One region of the Achromobacter sp. MUI-25009338 genome, then DNA from elsewhere that is predicted to be linked to it. Evidence: riboswitches for the same ligand, from Rfam matches in the RefSeq annotation. Region 1 holds a riboswitch; the other holds the start of a gene.
The links. A riboswitch is a leader RNA that binds a small molecule or an ion and turns the genes downstream of it on or off. The one in region 1 is predicted to bind glycine.
Positions count from the first base shown of each region.

Region 1 (7,752 bases):
GCGCGGCCGACAGGCGGTCGATCAGGTCGACGTAACCCTTGCTCTGCTCGGCGGGCGCGAACGGATGGATCAGCGCGAATTCGGGCCAGGTGATGGGGATCATCTCGGCCGTGGCGTTGAGCTTCATGGTGCACGAACCCAGCGGGATCATGGTGCGGTCCAGGGCCAGGTCCTTGTCGGCCAGCTTGCGCAGATAGCGCAGCATGTCGGTCTCGGACTGCACGCTGGAGAACACCGGATGCGCCAGGATCGCGCTTTCGCGCGCCAGGCCGGCCGGAATGCCGCCGGCGGCGGCCGCGTCCAGCGCGTCGAGGTCGAGTTCGACGTCGTCGCGCTGCAGGCCGGCGGCGAAGACGTTGACCAGCGCCTGCAGGTCGGCGGCGGTCACGGTTTCATCCAGCGACACGGCCAGGCGCGCGCCGTCGACGCGGCGCAGGTTGATGCGGGCGCAGTCGGCCGCCGTCACGATGGCGGGCGTGGCCGCGCCGGTTTCGAGCAGCAGCGTGTCGAAGAAGGTGTCGTTGGCGACCTTCACGCCCAGCTTGACGAGCTCGGCGCGCAGGATGGCGGTGCTGCGCTGCACGCGCTCGGCGATGCGGCGGATGCCGGCCGGGCCGTGCCAGACGGCGTACATGCCGGCCATCACGGCCAGCAGCACCTGCGCGGTGCAGATGTTGGAAGTGGCTTTCTCGCGGCGGATGTGCTGTTCGCGCGTCTGCAGCGCCAGGCGCATCGCCGGGTTGCCCTGCGCGTCCTTGGACACGCCGACCAGGCGGCCGGCCATGTTGCGCTTGAAGGCGTCCTTGCAGGCCATGAAGCCGGCATGCGGGCCGCCGAAACCGAACGGCACGCCGAAGCGCTGGGCCGAACCGATGGCGATGTCCGCGCCCCACTCGCCCGGCGCGGCCAGCAGGGCCAGCGCCAGCAGGTCGGTGGCCACGGCCACGATCGCGCCCTGCGCGTGCGCGGCCTCGGCCAGTTTGCGGTAGTCGGCCACCGAGCCGGTGCTGTGCGGGTACTGCAGCAGCACGCCGAAGCACTCGGGCAGGCCTTCGGCCTCGTCGCCCACGGCCAGTTCGATGTCCAGGCCCTCGGCGCGCGTGCGCACGACTTCGAGGGTCTGGGGGTGCACATGGCGCGAGACGAAGAACACCTGGCTCTTGGACTTGGCGCTGCGGCGCGCCAGGGTCATGGCTTCGGCCGCGGCCGTGCCTTCGTCCAGCAGCGAGGCGTTGGAGATGTCCAGCCCGGTCAGGTCGGCGACCATGGTCTGGTAGTTCAGCAGGGCTTCGAGGCGGCCCTGCGAGATTTCGGGCTGGTACGGCGTGTAGGCCGTGTACCAGGCGGGATTCTCGAGGATGTTGCGCAGCACCACGTTGGGCGTGTGGGTGCCGTAGTACCCCTGGCCGATGTAGCTGCGGTAGACCTGGTTGCGGCCGGCGATCTGCTTGAGCTCGGCCAGCACGTCGGTTTCGCTGCGCGACTGCGGCAGCGCCAGCGGGGCCTGGCTGCGGATCTTGGGCGGCACGACTTCGTCGATCAGGGCGTCCAGGCTGGGGCTGCCGATGACGGCGAGCATGGCGGCCTGGTCGGCGTCGGAAGGGCCGATGTGGCGGGGAATGAAGTCGGTATGGGTGTCTAGGGCGCGCGACATGGGGGGAGATCTCGGGATGGCGGGGACGGACGCGATGGCGGCTTGCGCGGGCGGACGGACCGCCCGCGCAAGAACCGGCTTAGCCGTTGGCGACGGCTTCGTAGCCGGCGGCGTCCAGCAGCTTGTCGGCGTCGGCGGCGTTGACCGGCTTGATCTTGAAGATCCAGGCGGTGAAGGCGGATTCGTTGATCAGGTTGGGGTTGTTTTCGAGTTCTTCGTTGAACGCGACGATTTCGCCGGCCACGGGCGCGTAGATGTCGGAGGCGGCCTTGACCGACTCGACCACGCCGGCGGTCTCGCCGGCCTTCAGCTGGGCGCCGACCTTCACGTCGCCGACGAAAACCAGGTCGCCCAGCTGGTCCTGGGCGGTATCGGTGATGCCGACGACGAACACGTCGCCCTCGGCTTTGACCCATTCATGGGACTCGGTGTACTTGCGATCGGTGGGCAGACTCATGGGAGCTCCTGGGAATACGGGTAGATGAATGGTGTTGCGCGCCTCGCGCGGGCGGCCATGGCGTCCCGCGCGAAGCTTCGAGTTTACGAGTGTTCGACGGCCTTGCCGTTACGCACGAAGGGCAATTTGCAGGCCAGGGCGGGCACCCATTTGCCGCGGATATCGACCTCGACCGTGTCGCCGGGCTTGACGCTCTGCGGCAGGCGGGCGAAACCGATGGACACGCCCAGCGTGGGCGACATGGTGCCGCTGGTCAGCTCGCCCATGCCGTCCTTGGTGCGCACGGCCATGTGCGCGCGCATGACGCCGCGTTCCTGCAGCTTCAGGCCGAGGAAGGCGGCCGGGGTGGCGAACTGTTCCAGCGCCTCGCGGCCGATGAAGCGGCGCTCGGCGTCCTTCAGCGACACCGTCCAGGTCAGGCCGGCCTGGTTCGGCTGGATCAGTTCGTCCATGTCCTGGCCGTAGAGGTTCATGCCGGCTTCCAGGCGCAGCGTATCGCGCGCGCCCAGGCCGCAGGGACGCACGCCCTGGGCGGCCAGGTCGCGCCACAGCTGCACCACTTCGGTGGCGGGCAGCACGATTTCGAAGCCGTCCTCGCCGGTGTAGCCGGTGCGGGCCACCAGCGTGTCGTCGCCGACCACGGCGGCCACGAACGGGGTCAGCGGCTCGGTGGCGGCCTGCCAGGCCGGGCGCGCGGCCCACACCTTGGCGCGGGCGTTGGGGCCCTGCACGGCCACCATGGCGAGGTCGCGGCGGGCCGTGATGGCCACGTCGAAACCGCCGGCCTGCTTGACGCGCTGCATCCAGGCGATGTCCTTGTCGGCGGTGCCGGCGTTGACCACCACACGCCATTCGTCGGCGGCGAAGAAATAGATGATGAGATCGTCGATCACGCCGCCCTGCGGGTTCAGCATGCAGCTGTACAGCGCCTTGCCGGGCACGGTCAGCTTGGCCACGTCGTTGGCGACCAGGCGCTGCAGGAAGGCGAACGCGTCCCGGCCGGCGATGTCCACGTTCAGCATGTGCGAGACGTCGAACATGCCCGCGTCCTGGCGCACGGCGTGGTGCTCTTCCAGTTGCGAGCCGTAGGCCAGCGGCATGTCCCAGCCGCCGAAATCGACCATTCGGGCGCCGGCGGCGACATGTTCTTCGGCTAGCGGGGTGCGTTTGAGGGTTGCGGACATGCGCGGAAACTCCGGGGCGGCTTGGTTGCCAGGGTTACGGAATGCCGGTGGTGCCAGGCGGGCTGCGCCCTGCACTACGGCTGAATCTTCCGCCCCTCTGTCCTTTTGCCTGAGAGTTGCCCCGCTAGGCGGGTTTGCACCTTCGGCGCCTGGGCTGCTCGACATGTCCCTTGTTTCAGGGGCGGCGCCAGGTCTCTCCAGAGTACTGTTTTGCCGTGTCCACGCGGTGATAAACCGGGACGGGGCAAGCATGGGCGGTATGGGTTACCTGAGCGATTCCGGGCGAATTGCGCCTTCGGCGGCGGCCGGATGGACAGGCCGCTCTCTCCCGCAACATGCGTGACAGCGGCGAAAGCATACAACGAAAGCCATCGGCAGGGAATGGGAACCGCGGCCCGTGCTAGCCCAACGCGGTATCCAGCAGCATCATCAGCACGAAGCCCAGCATCAGCCCGCAGGTGGCGTAGACCTCGTGCCCCTTGCGGTGCGACTCGGGGATGATCTCGTGGCTGATGACGAACAGCATGGCGCCGGCGGCGAAGCCCAGGCCCCAGGGCAGCATCGGCGCCGACCAGCCGACCACGGCCGCGCCCAGCACCGCGCCCAGGGGCTCGACCATGCCCGACAGCATGCCCAGCGCCGCCGCGAAGGCCCGCGGATAGCCCGCGGCCAGCAGCGCCACGGCCACCACCAGCCCCTCGGGGATGTCCTGGATCGCGATGCCGGTGGCCAGCGCGGTGCCGCGCAAGGGATCGTTGCCGGCGTAGCCCACGCCGATGGCCAGGCCCTCGGGCAGGTTGTGCAGCGTGATGGCGAACACGAACAGCCAGGTGCGGCGCAACCGGTGCGCCTCGATGCCTTCGCGTCCCTTGATGAAATGCTCGTGCGGCAGCGTGCGGTCCATGAGCAGCAGCACCGCGGCCCCCAGCAGCACGGCGCCCGCCACCGTAAGCCCCGCCCCCCAGGGGCCGTAGCCCAGCCCGCGCGCCGCGGCGATGCCGGGCGCCACCAGCGAGAAGGCGCTGGCCGCCAGCATCACGCCGGCGCCGAAGCCGAACATGCTGTCCTGCAGTTTCTGCGGGATGCTGCGGGCGAACAGGATGGGCACGGTGCCCAGCGCCGTCGCGGCGGCCGCCACCAGCCCGCCCAGCAAGGCGTCGGCCACGTGCGGCGCGCGCACGTCCAGGTACGCCCACAACTGGTGCAGGGCCAGGCAGGAAACCAGCACGGCCAGCGTCCAGACGCTGATGCTGGTGGCGGCGGGCCGCACACGATGGCGGCTGAAGGTATTCATACGGCGCTGCCCTCCTTCAGAGAGTCGCGTTCAGCGCTGCGCCGCGGCGTAGCGGCGCGCCACTTCAGGCCAGTTGACGACATTGTAGAAGGCCGCGATGTATTCCGGCCTGCGGTTCTGGTACTTCAGGTAATAGGCATGCTCCCAGACGTCCAGCCCCAGGATGGGCGTATTGCCGTGCATCAGCGGGCTGTCCTGGTTGGCGCTGCTCTCGACCGTCAGCCGGCCCTCGGGCGTGACCGAGAGCCAGGCCCAGCCGCTGCCGAAACGGGTCAGCGCGGCCTTGGTGAATGCCTCGCGGAACGCGTCCATGCCGCCCAGCTCGGACGCGATGGCGGCGGCCAGCGCGCCGTCGGGCGCGCCGCCGCCGGCCGGCGACATCACGGCCCAGAACAGGCTGTGGTTGGCGTGGCCGCCGCCGTGGTTGCGCACCGCGCCGCGCACGGCCTCGGGCAGCTGCTCCAGGCGCGCCACCAGCGCTTCGACCGGCTCGTCGGCGGCGATGCCCGCCCCTTCCAGCGCGGCGTTCAGGCTGTTGACGTAGGTCTGGTGATGCTTGCTGTAGTGGATCTCCATCGTCATCGCGTCGATGTGCGGCTCCAGCGCGTCGTAGGCGTACGGCAAGGGGGGCAGTGTGTAGGCCATGTGTATCTCCGTGGGTGGCGCGCCCAAAATAGGACGGGCGAACTCAATTCTTGAAATACAAATGATATTTATTTTTATTTAACGTCGCAACGCCGATATTTCCATCCCGGCCATAGCCGCGCGCTATCGGCGCCGCCGCCCTACAGCGCGCGCCCGCAGGCCACGCCCGAGGCCCAGGCCCACTGGAAGTTGTAGCCGCCCAGCCAGCCCGTGACGTCCACGGTTTCGCCGATGAAATAAAGGCCGGGCACGGCCTTGGCCTGCATGGATTTCTGGTCCAGGCCGCGCGTGTCCACGCCGCCGCGCATGACTTCGGCCTTCTTGTAGCCGGCCGTGCCGCTGGGCACCAGCGTCCATTGGTGGATGTCCTGGGCCAGCGCGCGCAGGGTCTTGTCGGGCGCGTCGGCCAGGCGCAGCGCCGCCAGCCCGGGCTTGCCGGCCTGCTCGGCCAGGTGCAGCCAGCGGTCGGCCAGGCGCTTGGGCCACAGCCCGCCCAGCACGGTGTGCAGCTGCTGGCGGTTGCCGGACTTCGAGGCCAGCAGCTCCGCGGCCAGGTCGCGGCCCGGCGCCAGGTCCACCACGATGGGTTCGCCCGGCTTCCAGAAACTGGATATCTGCAGGATGGCCGGCCCCGACAGGCCGCGATGGGTGAACAGCAGGTCTTCCAGGAATTCGCCGCGCGCCTTGCCCTGCCCCGTGTGCAGGCCGACTTCCAGCGCCACGCCGGACAGCTCCGACAGCGGCTGCCATTGCGCGGCATCGAAGGTCAGCGGCACCAGGGCGGGCCGCGGCTCGACCACTTTCAGGCCGAACTGGCGCGCGATCTTCAGGCCGAAGTCGGTGGCGCCCAGCTGCGGGATCGCCATGCCGCCGGTGGCCACCACCAGCTTGGCCGCGCGAATCGTTCCCTGGCCGGTGTGCAGCGTGTAGCCCTGTTCGCCGTGGCCGATCTCGGCCACCGGACAGTTCATGCGCCACTGCACCGAGCCGGCGTCGCATTCGGCGCGCAGCATGTCGATGATGGATTCGCTGGAATCGTCGCAGAACAGCTGGCCGCGGTGCTTCTCGTGCCAGGCGATGCGGTGGCGCTTGAGCAGCGCCAGGAAGTCCTGCGGCGTGTAGCCCGCCAGGGCCGAGCGGCAGAAATGCGGGTTCTCGGACAGGAAGTTGGCCGGCCCGGCGCCGATGTTGGTGAAGTTGCAGCGTCCGCCGCCGGAGATGCGGATTTTTTCGGCCAGGCGCTGCGCGTGGTCGACCAGCACCACGCGCAGGCCGCGCTGGCCGGCCACCGCTGCGCACATCATGCCGGCGGCGCCGGCGCCGATCACGGCTACATCGAACATCGACACGCGCGACCCGTCACTCTTCCTTCAGGCAGTCGACGTAGTAGCGCTTCTCGCCGTCCTCGCCCACTTCGTCGGCCAGGCCGTGGATGTAGGTCTCGAAGCCGGGGAAGCGTTCGTTGAACTCGCGCGCGAACTGCAGGTACTGGACGATGGTGCGGTTGAAGCGCTCGCCCGGGATCAGCAGCGGGATGCCCGGCGGGTACGGCGTCAGCAGCACGCCGGTGACGCGGCCTTCCAGCTTGTCGATCTCGACGCGCTCGACCTCGCGGTGCGCCATGCGGGCGAACGCGTCCGAGGGCTTGAGCGCCGGAACCATGTCGCTCAGGTACATCTCGGTGGTCAGGCGGGCCACGTCGCGCTCGCGGTAGGCCTCGTGGATCTGCTGGCACAGGTCGCGCAGGCCCATGCGCTCGTAGCGGCGATGGTCGCGGCAGAATTCCGGCAGGATGCGCCACAGCGGCTGGTTGCGGTCGTAGTCGTCCTTGAACTGCTGCAGGGCGGTCAGCAGCGTGTTCCAGCGGCCCTTGGTGATGCCGATGGTGAACAGGATGAAGAACGAATACAGGCCGGTCTTCTCGACCACCACGCCGTGCTCGGTCAGGTACTTGGAAACCAGGGCGGCCGGGATGCCGGTTTCGCCGAAGCTGCCGGACATGTCCAGGCCCGGGGTGATGACCGTGGCCTTGATCGGGTCCAGCATGTTGAAGCCTTCGGCCAGGTCGCCGAAGCCGTGCCAGTGGTCGTTGGACTCCAGGATCCATTCGTCGCGGTTGCCGATGCCTTCGGACACCAGGCGGTTCGGGCCCCAGACCTTGAACCACCAGTCGTTCTTGCCGAACTCGGATTCCACCTTGCGCATGGCGCGGCGGAAGTCCATGGCCTCGCGGATGCTTTCCTCGACCAGCGCGGTGCCGCCCGGCGGCTCCATCATGGCCGCGGCCACGTCGCAGGACGCGATGATCGCGTACTGCGGCGAGGTGGACGTGTGCATCAGGTAGGCTTCGTTGAAGACGTTGCGGTCCAGCTTGCGGGTCTCGGATTCCTGCACGATGATCTGAGAGGCCTGCGAGATGCCGGCCAGCAGCTTGTGCGTGGAGTGCGTGGCGAACACCATCGCGTCCTGGCTGCGCGGGCGGTCCTGGCCGATGGCGTGCATGTCCTGGTAGAACTCG
Region 1 is NZ_CM170627.1:810,137-817,888, reverse strand. It holds gene gcvP (aminomethyl-transferring glycine dehydrogenase) at 1-1,654, opposite strand, end outside; gene gcvH (glycine cleavage system protein GcvH) at 1,734-2,111, opposite strand; gene gcvT (glycine cleavage system aminomethyltransferase GcvT) at 2,195-3,295, opposite strand; glycine riboswitch at 3,383-3,506, opposite strand; glycine riboswitch at 3,541-3,636, opposite strand; gene AC1IQ6_RS03785 (ZIP family metal transporter) at 3,696-4,589, opposite strand; gene AC1IQ6_RS03780 (superoxide dismutase) at 4,620-5,234, opposite strand; gene AC1IQ6_RS03775 (BaiN/RdsA family NAD(P)/FAD-dependent oxidoreductase) at 5,375-6,577, opposite strand; gene AC1IQ6_RS03770 (arginine/lysine/ornithine decarboxylase) at 6,594-7,752, opposite strand, start outside.

Region 2 (7,752 bases), 1.3 Mb from region 1:
GAGCTGCACTTCGGCGTGCGCGTGCGCGATCAGGTCATCGCGCAGTTCCAGCACGACGGCGCGGCCGAACGCGCCTTCGTGCAAGGCATAAGTCTCCTGCATCTCCGTCTCCTGTCTTTTCGTCCTCGCCTTGCGAGCCAGCTGGGCGAGTCCGTTGCGCGGCGGCGGCGCCTGCGGGAATTTTATGGGCGTTTGCGCGCGAATCCGGCGTAGGTGTATTCACCTAGCACAAGATCTGACTCTGCGATAAGTCCGCGCACCCGGCGATAAGCGCGCCGCGGCCGGCGCCTATAAAGTCCTCCGAACCTGCCGGCGCGCCACGGGCCCGCCGCGGGACTGTTCAGGTAGAAGAAGGAGACGGTAGTGCGCATTGCTAGCTTTATATTGAACGGCAGCCAGGAAGTGGGACTGGTGTCCGCCGATGGCGCGACGGTGGCGCCCCTGGCGTTCGACGCGGAACGCAAGCGCCTGGGCGCCCAGGCCGTGATCGACCTGCTGGCCGCGGGCCGCGAACTGCCCGCAACGGGGGCGGCGCTGCCGCTGGCCGAGGCGAGGCTGCTGGCCCCGCTGCCCAGGCCGCGCCGCAACCTGTGGTGCGTGGGACGCAACTACCACGCCCACGCCAAGGAGCTGTCGGCCTCGGTCTTCAAGGACAACGACGCGAATCCCGAGTCCTGGCCCATCGTCTTCACCAAGGTGCCCGAGTGCGTGGTGGGGCCGCGCGACGACGTGCTGCTGCCGGCCGGCGTCTCGTCGCAGATCGACTACGAGGCCGAGCTGGCGGTCGTGATCGGCAAGGGCGGCAAGAACATCCCGCGCGCCCGGGCGCTGGAGCACGTGTTCGGCTATACGGTCGTCAACGACGTCACCGCCCGCGACGTGCAGATGCGCCACCAGCAGTGGGACATGGGGAAATCGTTCGACACGTTCTGTCCCATGGGGCCGTGGATCGCCACCGCCGACGAGTTCGACGGCACGCGCACGCGCGTGCGCTGCTGGGTCAACGGCGAGCTGCGCCAGGACGGACCCACGGAGAACATGATCTTCGACATTCCGTTCCTGATCGAAACGATTTCGCGCGGCATCACGCTGTATCCCGGCGACGTGATCGCGACGGGCACGCCCGCGGGCGTGGGCATGGGCATGCAGCCGCCGCGCTATCTGGCCGCCGGCGACGTGGTGCGCGTGGAGGTCGAGGGTCTGGGCGTCATCGAGAACACGTTTGTCGAGGAGCAAGCATGAGCACGAACTACGTCAACGGTCTGGCGGTGGAAATCGACGGCGAGGGGCCGGCGCTGTTGTGCATACACGGCCTGGGCGGCTCTTCCAACACCTGGACGCCGGTGATGGGCGCGTTCGAGGGCTTGCGCGTCATCCGTCCGGACCTGCCGGGCAGCGCGCGCTCGCCGCTGGGTTCGCAGCCCTTGTCCATCCAGACCTACGTGGACGCGCTGGCCGGCATGCTGGCGGAACTGAAGATCGATACGCTGCACATCGCCGCGCATTCCCTGGGCACCATCGTGGCCCAGCATTTCGCCGTGGCGCACCCCGGCCGGGTCAGGTCGCTGGCCCTGTTCGGGCCGCTGGCCGCGCCGCCCGACGCCGGACGCGCCGGCATCCGCGCGCGCGCCGAGCTGGCGCGCGGCGGCGACGCGGCCATGCAGGAGATCGCGGACGCCATCGTCAAGGGCGCGACCAGCGCCCGGACCAGGCAGGATCAGCCCGCGGTGCTGGCGCTGGTGCGCGAAAGCGTGATGCGCCAGCCGCCGGAAGGCTATGCGCAAAGCTGCGAGGCGCTGGCCGGCGCGCAGCCCGCCGCCGTGGAATCGCTGGACGTGCCGGCGCTGCTGGTGACCGGCGACCAGGACGGCGTGGCGCCGCCGGCCAACGTCGAGGCGCTGGCCGGCCGCATCGCGGCAAGCCGTTACGTGGTGTTCGGCGATTGCGGACACTGGACGACCTATGAACAGCCCCAGGCCTGCGTGCAGGCCCTGCGGGAGTTCTACGCGGCGCAGCGTTAGCCGCTCTTTTCCTGGCGTTTCAACATAAGAAAGCCGGCCCGCGGCGCGGGCCGGAGGAGACTTGTCATGTCCAGAATTGCCATTACCAATGTCGCCATCTTCGATGGCACCGGCGAAGCCGTGTTCAAGGGCGAGGTGCTGATCGACGGCGCGCGCATCGCCGAGGTCGCGCGCGCGCCGCGGCAGGTGAGCCGCGATGGCGCGCGCGTCATCGACGGCCGCGGCCGCTTCCTGATGCCCGGGATGACCGAGGCGCACACGCATTTCTCGTGGAACGACCAGCCCTCGCTCGCCGCCATCCAGTTCATGCCGCCGGAGGAACACATACTCTGGTGCGTGCGCGTGGCCAAGCGCTATCTGGAGATGGGCTGGACCTCGGCCGTCGGCGCGGCGGCCGCCAAGCCGCGCCTGGACGTGGTGTTGCGCAACGCGATCGACGCGGGGGAATGCCCCGGCCCCCGCTACCTGGCGGGCAGCCAGGAGATCACCACGATCGGCGCGCTGGGCGACAACACGCTGCCGCACATGCCTTTCGATGAACTCAGCTTCGGCAGCGTCTGCAGCGGCCCCGAAGAGATCCGGCGGTCGGCGCGCACCTTCATCAAGTACGGCGTCGACCACCTGAAGATCAATCTGTCGGGCGAGTACATCGCCGGGCTGCCGGCCGAAATGTCGCCATTCTCGGAAGAGGAGATCGCCATGCTGGCGGCCGAGGCCAAGCGTTTCGGCAAGCGCGTGGCGGCGCACGCGCGTTCGAGCGAATCGGTCAAGCAATGCGTGCGGCACGGCATCGAGATGATCTATCACGCCAGCTTCGCCGACGAAGAGGCGCTCGACATGCTGGAAGCCAACAAGGACAGGCACTTCGTGGCGCCGGGCATCGGCTGGCTGGTTCGCACCGCCTTCCATGCTTCCGACTACGGCATCACGCCCGCCGCCGCCGAGCAGATGGGCTACAAGCGCGAACTGGAGATCGCCGCCGAATCGCTGCGCAAGATGCACCGGCGCGGCATACGCATCCTGCCTGGCGGAGACTACGGCTTCGCCTGGATGCCGCACGGAACCAACGCCTCCGATCTCCAGTATTTCGTGGATTATGTCGGCATGACGCCCACCGAGGCGCTGGTGTCGGCCACCCGGCTGGGCGGGGAGATCATGCAGCGGCCGCACGAGCTGGGCATGCTGCGTCCCGGCTATCTGGCGGACGTGGTCATGGTCGACGGCAATCCGCTGGAGGACCTGTCGCTGCTGATCGACCCGGACCGCATCAGCCTGGTGATGAAGGACGGGCGGATCTGCAAGAACGCCTGCCCGCCGGGCGCGGAAGGCGCGCCGCCGCGCGCCGTCGAGCAGGACAGCAGGGAAGCGGTCGCGGCGCATTGAGCGCCGCAGGGCTCAGGCCCGGCCCATGCCCGCCTGGACGCTGGCCGCCAGCATCTGGGCGGTCGCGGCCGACAGCGTCCATCCCAGGTGGCCGTGGCCGGTGTTGTAGAACACCCCCGGCCGCTTGCCGGGGCCGACCCTGGGCATCATGTTCGGCGTCATCGGGCGCAGCCCGCACCACGGCACCACGCGCGCGGTGCGCACGCCGGGGAAGTGGCGGCGGGTCCAGTCCACCAGCGGCTGCACGCGTTCGGCGCGGATGTCCAGGTTGAAACCGTTGAATTCCGCCGTGCCGGCCACGCGGAAGCGGTCGCCCAGGCGGCTGGTGACGATCTTGGCGGCCTCGTCCAGCAGGCTCACGCAGGGCGCGGCGGCGCGGCTGGCCTCGTCGTCCAGGTGCACGCTGATCGAATAGCCCTTGACCGGATAGATGTTGAGCGAGTCTCCGAGCTGCCGCGCGAACTGGCGGCTGGCCGCGCCGGCGCAGATCACCACGGCGTCGGCCGATTCCTGCCGGGCCGGCAGCGCGCCTGCCGCCAGGTCCAGACGGTAGGCGCCGCCCTCGTGCGCGATGGCGGTGATGTCGGCGTCCTGCACGAACCGCACGCCGCGGCGCTGGCAGGCGCGGGCCAGGCCGCTGGTGAACTTGTGGATGTCGCCGGTGGCGTCCGACGGCGTGTAGAAGCCGGCGTGGCAGGCGGTCTGCAGGGCCGGCTCGATGCGGCGCGCTTCTTCCGCGGTCACCTCGTAGCGCTCCAGCCCGCCTTGCCGCAGCAGCGCGTTGGCGCGGCGCGCGGTGTCGAAGCTGGCCGCGTCGTGGTAGATATGCAGGATGCCGCGGCGCTCCAGGTCGAAATCGATGCCTTCTTCTTCGGCCATGGCGTAAAGGTGCTGGCGCGCCTCGATGGCCAGGCGGGTGGTCTCGATGGTGTTCTGGCGATAGTTGCGGATCTGCCCGATGAACTGGGCCAGCCAGGAATACTTGTGCCAGCCCGGACGCGGATTGAGCAGCAGCGGGGCGTCGTGGCGGCCCAGCCAGCGCAGGCCTTTCATGATGGTGGACACGCTGTTCCAGACCTCGGCGTTGCTGGCCGACAGCTGGCCGCCGTTGGCGTAGGAAGTCTCCATGGCGGGGTAGCGCTGGCGGTCGTAGACGGTGACGTCGAATCCCAGCTTGTTCAGGGCATGGGCGGACGTGACGCCGGTGATGCCGGCGCCGATGATGGCGATGCGGGGCATGGTCGCTCCAAGGGTAGGGTGGCCGCGGCCACCCGGCCGCAGCACCCCATCTGTCTTGGTACCTGAGAGTTTCACGCGCCGCGCGGATGGCGGCGGGTTCCCCTTCGGTGGGCGCGCGCGGCGCCGCTCTCCAGATTGTCTAGACCGCGCAGTCCTGGTTGCCTGAGAGTTTCCGGGGCGGTTGCTCCGTCGGCGCCTGCCGCGGCGGGCAGGTCTCTTCTGCGGGGTTTTGGATCGACGCGGGCAGAATAGCCAAAATCCGGCGGCGTGGGACCAGGGGTTAGTCCCAGTAGCCGTTCGTTTTGTCCCTGTTATATCGCCTGTTACCTCTCTGTTGAACTGTTCATTCCTGGTAAAGGCTTGAGGCGGGGGGATGCGCTATAACCGACGTTCACGCATCACACTGCCGCAAGCCGCCGGCTCGCGGACGCCCATACATGCCTCGTATCACCCGCCGTTCGTCCCTGATCCTGCTCGCCGCCCTGACGGGCGCCGTGGCCGGATGCTCCTCCCCCAAGCCCGCGTATGAGAAGGAGGACTTCACCCAGAACGACACCTACTCGCGCAGCGTCGCGGCCAGCAGCGCGGCCGCCTGCGACGCGGGCCGGCGCGCCTTGCTGAGCCAGGGCTACCTGATCGACCGCTTCGAGTCGGCGCGCGTGACCGGGCACAAGAATTTCCAGGCCGAGGACGGCCAGCATACGCAGATCAGCTTCAATATCGAATGCGCCGCCGATGGCGCGTCGAACGAGCGCTCGACGGTGTTCGCCACCGCGGTGCAGGACCGCTATTCGATCAAGCGCACCGCCAATTCGGCCAGCGTGGGCGTGAGCGTACTGGGCCAGGTGTCCATGCCGTTCGGCGCCAGCGACGATTCGCTGGTCAAGACCGCCAGCCAGACGGTGGCGCGGCCCAAGTTCTACGACGGATTTTTCCAGCTGTTGCAGCGCTTTCTGCCGGACGCGCAGGCCGCTTCGGCGCCGCAACCGGCGCCGGCCGGACGCGGCAAGACGCCGCCCAAGCCGGCGCCGGCCGACCCCGCGGTGTCGCCGGACGCGCCGGCCGACACCTTGAACCCGGCGGCCGCCAGCGATACGCCGGCCGCCAATGGCAAGGCCGCGCCCGCGGACAGCAAGGCGGCGCCGGCGGGCAGCCCGCCGCCGGCAGGCGCCGACGCCGCCAAGTAAGGCCGCGCCGGGCCGCCGCTTTGCCGTAGCGCAAATTGCCGTTGCAAGCCGGTTCGCCGCGGCGCGCGCCTGCGGCGATAATGCCGGCCATGACATACCAACTCCTGAAAATGCTCCACGTGGCGGCCGTGGTCGCCTGGCTGGGCGGCTCGCTGTTCGTGTCGCTGTTCCTGCTGTCCTCGCAGCCCCAGGAAGGCGGCCAAGCCCCGAAAGAAAGCAGGATGCTCGGCGCGCTGCGCCGCTGGACCCTGTACGTGACCACGCCGGCCATGGTGCTGGCCTGGCTGGTCGGCCTGCACCTGGCCGTGACCTTCGGCTGGTTCGTCATGAACTGGATCTGGGTGAAGATCGCCATCGCGCTGGCGCTGTCGGCGCTGCTGGGCGTCCAGAGCAAGGCCTTGCGCCGCATGGCCGGCGGCGGCGCGCAGCGTCCGCCGCTGATCGATTGGTACGCGCCGTTCACCGTGGTCGCGGCTTCCGCGATCGTCGCGCTGGTGATCGTCAAGCCGTTCTGAACGCCGTCGGCGCGCCGCGCGCATATGCCGCGCGGCCATAACCAAACGCCCCGGCCATAAGCACCGAACGAAGTCTTCGTTCGCGCCGGGCGTGCCCGTCCCTAGAATCGTTTCTCTCATAACCGTTTAGCCTGAGAGGCGATTCCAAAATGACTCCCCGTATTTTCAAGAAGCTGCTTGGCGTGGTGCTGGCCTCGGCGGCGATGTTCCACGGCCCGGCCTTTTCGGCCGACGCCAAACCCCTGAAGGTCGGCGTGCGCGGCGGCGTCGACGAACAGATCTGGGAAGTGGTGGCCCAGGTCGCCAGGAAGAACGGTCTGGCCGTGGAGCCGGTGGTCATCACCGGCACCGCCAGCCCCAACGAGGCCCTGAACAACGGCGACCTGGAGGCCAACGCCTTCCAGCACATTCCCTTTCTGAACGACCAGATCCGCCAGCGCGGCTACAAGCTGGTGCCGGTGGCCAACACGCTGATTTCGCCCATCGCGTTCTATTCCCGCAAGTACAAGTCGCTGAAGGACCTGCCGGAAGGCGCGCGCGTGGGCATACCCAACGATCCCAGCAACCAGACGCGCGCGCTGGTGGTGCTGCGCGACCAGGGCCTGATCACGCTCAGGAACGGCTTCGACCCGGCCACCGGCACGGCCACCCTGGCCGACGTGACCGCCAACCCCAGGAAGCTCCAGTTCGTGGAGAGCGCCTCGGTGGTGCTGGCGCGCTCGCTGCCCGACGTGGACGCCGCCGCCATCGTCAACAGCTTCGCCTACCAGGCCGGCCTGATCGCCACGCGCGACGGCATCGCGGTCGAGAAGAAGGAAAACAATCCCTATGTGAACATCATCGCGGTCCGCGAACAGGACAGGAACGCGCCGTGGGTGCCCGAGCTGGTCAAGGCCTACCACTCGGAAGAGGTGCGCCAGTTCATCCTCAGCAAGTTCGAAGGCTCCGTGATTCCGGTGTTCTGAGCCATGATGCAACATGAGTTTTCCATTGCCCAGCCGGCGGCCGCGCCGCCGCTGCCGGCGGGCGACGAGCACATCGTGTTCGAAGGGCTGCAAAAGCGCTACGAGGGCGCGCGCGGCGCGGTTGCGGCGCTGTCCGACGTGTCGTTCTCGATTGCCCGCGGCACGGTGTTCGGCATCATCGGGCGCAGCGGCGCCGGCAAGTCCACGCTGCTGCGCTCCATCAATATGCTGGAGCGGCCCAGCGCCGGACGCGTGCTGATCGATGGCGTGGACGCGGGCGGGCTGGACGAGAATGCCCTGGTGACGCTGCGCCGGCGCATCGGCATGATTTTCCAGCACTTCAATCTGCTGTCGGCCAAGACGGTGGCCGAGAACGTGGCCCTGCCGCTGCGCGTGGCCGGCGTGAAGCCGGCGGCCGCGCGGGCCCGCGTCGCCGCGCTGC
Region 2 is NZ_CM170627.1:2,107,022-2,114,773, forward strand. It holds gene AC1IQ6_RS10025 (helix-turn-helix domain-containing protein) at 1-102, opposite strand, end outside; gene AC1IQ6_RS10030 (fumarylacetoacetate hydrolase family protein) at 364-1,242, shown strand; gene AC1IQ6_RS10035 (alpha/beta fold hydrolase) at 1,239-2,021, shown strand; gene AC1IQ6_RS10040 (metal-dependent hydrolase family protein) at 2,088-3,404, shown strand; gene AC1IQ6_RS10045 (D-amino acid dehydrogenase) at 3,417-4,643, opposite strand; glycine riboswitch at 4,690-4,781, opposite strand; glycine riboswitch at 4,783-4,875, opposite strand; gene AC1IQ6_RS10050 (DUF2242 domain-containing protein) at 5,081-5,830, shown strand; gene AC1IQ6_RS10055 (CopD family protein) at 5,920-6,345, shown strand; gene AC1IQ6_RS10060 (MetQ/NlpA family ABC transporter substrate-binding protein) at 6,495-7,310, shown strand; gene AC1IQ6_RS10065 (methionine ABC transporter ATP-binding protein) at 7,314-7,752, shown strand, end outside.
Region 2: linked by a shared signal. The riboswitch ahead of AC1IQ6_RS10045 (D-amino acid dehydrogenase) and the one ahead of gcvT (glycine cleavage system aminomethyltransferase GcvT) in region 1 are both predicted to bind glycine.